2 linked regions of the Roseibium sp. Sym1 genome follow. The protein of the gene in region 1 interacts with the protein of each later gene in a pairwise test. Links are inferred from orthologs where the notes say so. Each region holds a gene or a part of one and is shown in the gene's direction. Other genes may lie near its edges.

Evidence for each region. Proteins that work in one complex are often made in the same cells at the same time.
Region 2: the proteins of ccmE (region 1) and O6760_RS09415 interact in binary tests that used the Escherichia coli proteins (3 or more experiments, as listed by UniProt). The link is inferred for Roseibium sp. Sym1 from one-to-one orthologs.

What each region holds. Positions count from the first base shown.
Region 1 is NZ_CP114786.1:6,238,036-6,241,062, reverse strand. The notes cover bases 56-3,011. They hold ccmE (cytochrome c maturation protein CcmE), read left to right. Parts: upstream 56-1,286; coding sequence 1,287-1,736; downstream 1,737-3,011. Other genes in these bases: O6760_RS28675 (heme lyase CcmF/NrfE family subunit), read left to right, coding at 1,775-3,011; ccmI (c-type cytochrome biogenesis protein CcmI), read left to right, coding at 91-1,224. Outside these bases: more of O6760_RS28675, read left to right, coding at 3,012-3,027. UniProt on the Escherichia coli protein: Heme chaperone required for the biogenesis of c-type cytochromes. Transiently binds heme delivered by CcmC and transfers the heme to apo-cytochromes in a process facilitated by CcmF and CcmH.
Region 2 is NZ_CP114786.1:2,059,705-2,062,617, reverse strand. Bases 27-2,868 are described here. They hold O6760_RS09415 (heme ABC transporter permease), read left to right. Parts: upstream 27-984; coding sequence 985-1,752; downstream 1,753-2,868. Other genes in these bases: O6760_RS09400 (DUF1223 domain-containing protein), read left to right, coding at 2,689-2,868; O6760_RS09405 (DsbE family thiol:disulfide interchange protein), read left to right, coding at 1,936-2,559; ccmD (heme exporter protein CcmD), read left to right, coding at 1,757-1,939; ccmB (heme exporter protein CcmB), read left to right, coding at 244-903; ccmA (heme ABC exporter ATP-binding protein CcmA), read left to right, coding at 27-232. In the rest of the region: more of ccmA, read left to right, coding at 1-26; more of O6760_RS09400, read left to right, coding at 2,869-2,913. UniProt on the Escherichia coli protein: Required for the export of heme to the periplasm for the biogenesis of c-type cytochromes.

The sequences.
Region 1 (3,027 bases):
AGGATCGTCTCCCCTTTTCCGGCACCGCGACCCCCGGTCACATCAAAGCTGCCTTGCTTTTGTCCTCATTGAACGGTCTATAGTGCGGACATGATATTCTGGATGCTGATCGCCGGTCTGACGGCGCTTGCCGCCTTGTCGGTGCTTGTTCCCCTGTCACGCAAACGACGGTTGCCCGACGTGGCACCCGCACGTGCAGACGAAGCGGTGTACCGCGAACAACTGTCCGCGATCGACACGGAGCTCGAGCGCGGTCTCATCGATTCCGATACCGCCAACGCTGCCCGCACGGAAGTGGCGCGCAGGCTGCTGGCGGCCCACGACCGCGGATCGGATGTCAAGAGCGAGGGCCACAAGAGCCCGCGTTTGAGAATTGCGCAAGGTCTTGCTCTCCTTGCGCTGCCGGCCGCTGCTTTTGGACTCTATCTGCTTCTGGGGTCCCCCGATCAGCCCGACCAGCCGTTGCTTGCCCGTCTCACTGCCCCTGCCGAAGGGCAGTCTGTCGATGTCCTCGTTGCCCGCGTGGAGCGTCACCTGGCTGCCAATCCGGAGGATGGTCAGGGATGGGCCGTCGTCGCGCCGGTCTACCTGTCTCTCGGTCAGCCGAGAGAGTCCGCCAAGGCCTATTCGAATGCCATCCGTATTCTCGGAGCGCGGCCGGATTGGCTCACCGACATGGGGGAGGCCCTGACGATTGCCGAGCAGGGACTTGTGACCGCACAGGCCCGGCAGGCCTTTGAACAGGCCGTTGCTCTTGAACCGGACGCTGTAAAGCCACGGTTCTTCCTGGCAATCGCGCTCGGCCAGGAGGGGAACAAGGAGGCGGCGATCGCCGCATGGGAGTCGCTTCTGAATGGCGCCGACCCGACAGCTGCCTGGGTCCGCGCGGCCCGTCAGGAGCTTGGCCAGCTGACCGGCTCCGAACCGGCCGGAACAGAATTGCCGGGGCCGTCGCAGGAAGACATCGCTGCCGCCCGGGACATGAGTTCGGACGACCAGCAGGCGATGATACGGAACATGGTTTCCGGTCTGGCGGAGCGGCTTGAAACAGAAGGCGGTTCGGTTGAGGAATGGTCTCGCCTGATCCGTGCCTATATGGTTATGGGGGACAAGCAGGAAGCGCAACAGGCGCTCGCGGACGCACAGGCCGCATTTGCCGAAAGCCCGGCGGACTTGTCCCGGATCAAGGACATGGCCAGCCAGCTCGGTCTTTCTGGATCCTGAAGACACGTTGTTCCGGCGGGAAACGCCGGGTGTGACAGACTTGAATTTCGGACGGTGCGCAGATGACACGCAAACAAATACGGTTGACGCTAATCGGATCGGCGGGAGCGGTGCTGGCGCTCGCGCTGGGTCTGATCCTGTTTGCCCTGAATGACCAGATCGTCTTTTTCCAGAGCCCGACGGACATCACCAAACAGGCCATCCCGGCAGGACAGCGGATCCGGCTGGGCGGACTGGTCGAGGACGGTTCGGTTGTCCGCTCCGACAATGCCGAGGTGAGCTTCCGGGTGACCGACATGGAAAACACCGTTGCCGTGACGTACAAGGGGATCTTGCCGGACCTTTTCCGGGAAGGACAAGGGGTTGTGACCGAGGGGATCATCGGCCCGGACGGTGTGTTCGTGGCCGACAGCGTGCTGGCCAAACACGACGAAAACTATATTCCCAAGGAAGTGGCGGACGCACTCAAGGATCAGGGGCACTGGCAGGGCGGCGAAGAAGCCACCAACTGATGGGCGCGGACCGCCCGCTAGGGAGTTGAGGGAAGAGAATGGTAGTCGAATTCGGACACTACGCCTTGGTGCTGGCCTTTGCTTTGACGCTGGTCCAGTCGGTCTTGCCATTGTGGGGGGCTCTGACAAAGGACGACCGGCTCATGGCCGTTGCGCCTCCTGTCTCGGTGACCCTGTTTGTCCTGGTCCTCCTGTCCTTCGTGGTGCTGACAGGCGCCTATCTCAATTCCGACTTCTCGGTCTTGAACGTCGTCGAGAATTCTCACTCGGCCAAGCCGCTCCTCTACAAGTTCACCGGCGTCTGGGGCAATCACGAGGGCTCGATGCTGCTCTGGGTGCTCATTCTCGTGTTTTTCGGCGCCCTGGTCGGCCTGTTCGGCGGCAATCTTCCGGCAGACCTGCGTGCGGTGACGCTCTCGGTCCAGGGGTGGATCTCGGCCGGTTTCATCCTGTTCCTGCTGGCGACGTCGAACCCGTTTGACCGCGTTGTGAACCCGCCACTTGAAGGCGCGGACCTGAACCCGATCCTTCAGGATATCGGTCTCGCGATCCACCCGCCGCTGCTCTATGTCGGCTATGTCGGGTTTTCGATCACCTTTTCCTTCGCCGTGGCGGCACTGATCCTGGGGCGGACCGATGCGGCCTGGGCCAGGTGGGTCCGGCCCTGGACGCTGCTGGCCTGGTGTTTCCTGACGCTCGGCATCGCGATGGGCTCCTACTGGGCCTATTACGAGCTCGGCTGGGGCGGCTGGTGGTTCTGGGACCCGGTCGAAAACGCCAGCTTCATGCCGTGGCTTGCCGGCACGGCGCTGCTGCATTCCGCGATCGTCATGGAAAAGCGCGAGGCGCTCAAGGTCTGGACCGTGTTGCTGGCGATCTTCACCTTCTCGCTGTCCCTGCTCGGTACCTTCCTGGTCCGTTCCGGCGTTCTGACCTCCGTGCATGCCTTTGCGACCGACCCGGCCCGCGGCGTCTTCATTCTCGGGCTGCTCTGTTTCTTCATCGGCGGATCCCTGTCGCTCTATGCCTGGCGGGCTTCCACCCTGAAGCAGGGCGGGCTGTTCTCGCCAATCAGCCGGGAAGGGGGGCTGGTTCTGAACAACCTGTTCCTGACGGCTGCCTGTGCGGCCGTGTTCGTCGGCACCCTCTACCCGCTGGTTCTGGACGCCGTGACCGGCGAGAAGATTTCCGTCGGCGCGCCGTTTTTCAACCTGACATTCGGCCCGCTCATGGTGCCATTGCTGCTGGCCGTGCCCTTCGGGCCTGTTCTGTCCTGGAAGCGCGGCGACCT
Region 2 (2,913 bases), 4.2 Mb from region 1 along the record:
CCTGGCCCGGCTCCTGGTGACGCCCCGCCCAGTTTGGCTGATGGACGAACCGACGTCGGCCCTGGACAAGGCTTCCGAGGGTCAACTTCTTGGCTTCATGGACGCACACCTGGCGGCTGGCGGACTGATCGTGACCGCGACCCACACCGACCTGCCCCTGTCCAGAACCAAGGTGCTGCATCTGCAGGCCGGGGAACCGTCGCTGCAGCCTGCCGGGGAGCTCCAGTCATGACTTCCTCCTGGATCCTTGCCCTGTTTCAGCGCGACCTGCGCCTCGCCGTCCGGGTGGGCGGCAGCGCGCTGGTCGGCGTCCTCTTTTTCCTGGCCGTTGTCACGGTGATCCCTTTCGGCGTCGGCCCGGATCTCAACCTGCTGGCCCGCATCGGACCCGCCATCCTGTGGATCGGCGCCCTGCTGGCAACGCTGCTGGGCCTGGACCGGCTGTTTCAGGCGGACCGCGACGACGGCACGCTGGACCTGATGCTGATGGCCGGCCGGCCTCTCGAAGTGGTCGTCCTGATCAAGTGCCTGGCACACTGGGTCGCCACCGGCCTGCCGCTCGTGGTCGCCGCACCGCTGCTCGGCATCTTCCTCAATCTCGATCCCGTCGCCATGGGTGCTGTCACGCTGACGCTGCTGGTGGGCACGCCAGCGCTGACCCTGATCGGCGCCATCGGCGCCTCGCTGACGGTGTCGCTCCGCCGAGGCGGCCTGCTCCTGGCCGTGCTGGTGGTTCCCCTGGCGATTCCGGTGCTGATTTTCGGGGTCAGCTCTGCGGACGCGGCCCTGCATGACCCGGTACCGTTCCTGACACCGTTCCTGATCCTGTGCGCCCTGTCGCTGATTGCCGCGGTTGTCGGCCCGGTCGCGTCCGCCATGGCCCTCAGGTTTTCCGCCGAATGAGACGGAATTGACCAAACGCAATGCGGCGCTGCGGCAGACTGGTGCATTGATGCGGACAACGCTCTAGATTAGAACGGTTCCATGGCAATCTGGGATTACGCAAATCCGACGCGGTTCATGAGGCTGGCAGATCTGGTTCTGCCCTGGCTGATAGGCCTGTGCGTCCTCGCTTTCGCTGCCGGCCTCTACATGGGTTTCTTCGTGTCGCCGGAAGACTATCAACAGGGTGACACGGTCCGGATCATGTACATCCACGTGCCCGCCGCCTGGCTGAGCATGATGTGCTATTCCATCATGGCGCTGTCATCGCTCGGCACCCTGGTCTGGAAACACCCGCTCGCGGACGTTTCCGCCAAATGCGCCGCGCCGATCGGCGCCGCCTTCACCTTCATGGCGCTGGTGACCGGCTCGCTCTGGGGCAAACCCATGTGGGGCACATACTGGGTCTGGGATGCGCGCCTGACCTCGGTGCTCGTACTCCTGATCATGTATCTCGGCCTGATGACGCTTTGGCGGACGATGGACGACCCGATAAAAGCCGGCAAGGCCGCGGCGGTTCTGACGCTGGTCGGTGCGCTCAACCTGCCGATCATCAAGTTCTCGGTCGACTGGTGGAACACCTTGCACCAGCCCGCCAGTGTCATGCGCATGGACGGACCGACCATTCACCCGGACCTGCTGTGGCCGCTTATGGTGATGGCCGTGGCCTTTACGCTCCTGTTTTTCGTGCTGCACCTGATGGCCATGCGCAACGAAATCCTGCGCCGGCGGGTGCGTGCGCTGCGTCTGCGCGCAGCCAGTGCCGCGAGCCCCGGTACGGCGGCCGCAACTGCCCAGCCCGCGGAGTAACACCATGGACCTCGGACCTCACGCCGGTTTCATCATCATGTCCTACGGGCTGTGCCTTGCGACGGTGCTGGCCCTGATCGCCTGGGTGCGCATCGACAAGGCGGTCCAGGAAAAGGCCCTGAAGGACCTCGCCGCGCAAGGTATTTCCCGGGCGCGTCCGGACGGCAAGGATCAACAACACCCATGACCACCCCCGACACCGGCGCTGACGCGCAAAACGGCTCTGGGAACGGGACCGGCAAACGAAGGTTTCCGGTTCTGGTCCTGCTGCCACTGGTGGTCTTCGCCGCCCTGGCCGCCCTGTTTCTGTTCCAGCTGACGCTGGGTGGCGACCCGCAGAAAATTCCTTCCGCGCTGATCAACAAGCCGGCACCCGATTTCAGCCTGCCGCCCGTGGAAGGCCTTTCCGCCGATGGCAAGCCGGTGCCCGGTTTCGGCCGTGAAGACCTCACGGGCAAGGTGTCCGTCGTCAACGTGTTCGCATCCTGGTGTGTGCCCTGCCGCCAGGAACATCCGCTGCTGGAGGAGCTCGCCACGGTCGACGGCATCCAGCTCGTCGGTATCAATTACAAGGACAAGCCGGAAAATGCCCGCCGTTTCCTGGGAAGCCTTGGAAATCCGTACGACCTGATCGGCGCGGATTCAGGCGGGCGGACAGCGATCGAGTGGGGTGTCTATGGTGTGCCGGAGACCTTTATCGTCGATGCCGACGGCATGATCCGCTACAAGTTCATCGGCCCGCTCAGCCCGACATCCTACCGCGATGTCTTCATGCCGGAACTGAAGAAAGTGATGGCCGGCGGCTGACACCTGCTTGTGCGGCCGCCTCACAAATCCGCGAGATTGCCGGCAAAGCCCGAAAGTCACCGCCTCGTGACTCGCGATTGACTGTCCCATTGCATATTTTAGGGGCACTCAAACAAGGGAAAGAGCCAAATGGTGGGAATACTGTCCCGGAAAGCCCTCAGTGCTTTCCGATCCGGATGTGTTGTCGTCGCCGGAATAATCGCCTTCTCGGCCGCTTCGACAGGCGCAAACGCGCAGCCCGAGAAGGTCATCGAGCTGTTCACCAGCCAGGGCTGTTCGTCCTGCCCGCCCGCCGACCGGCTGGCCGAAAGGCTGGTCGAGCAGGAAGATGACATTCTCACCGTACTCCTGCCG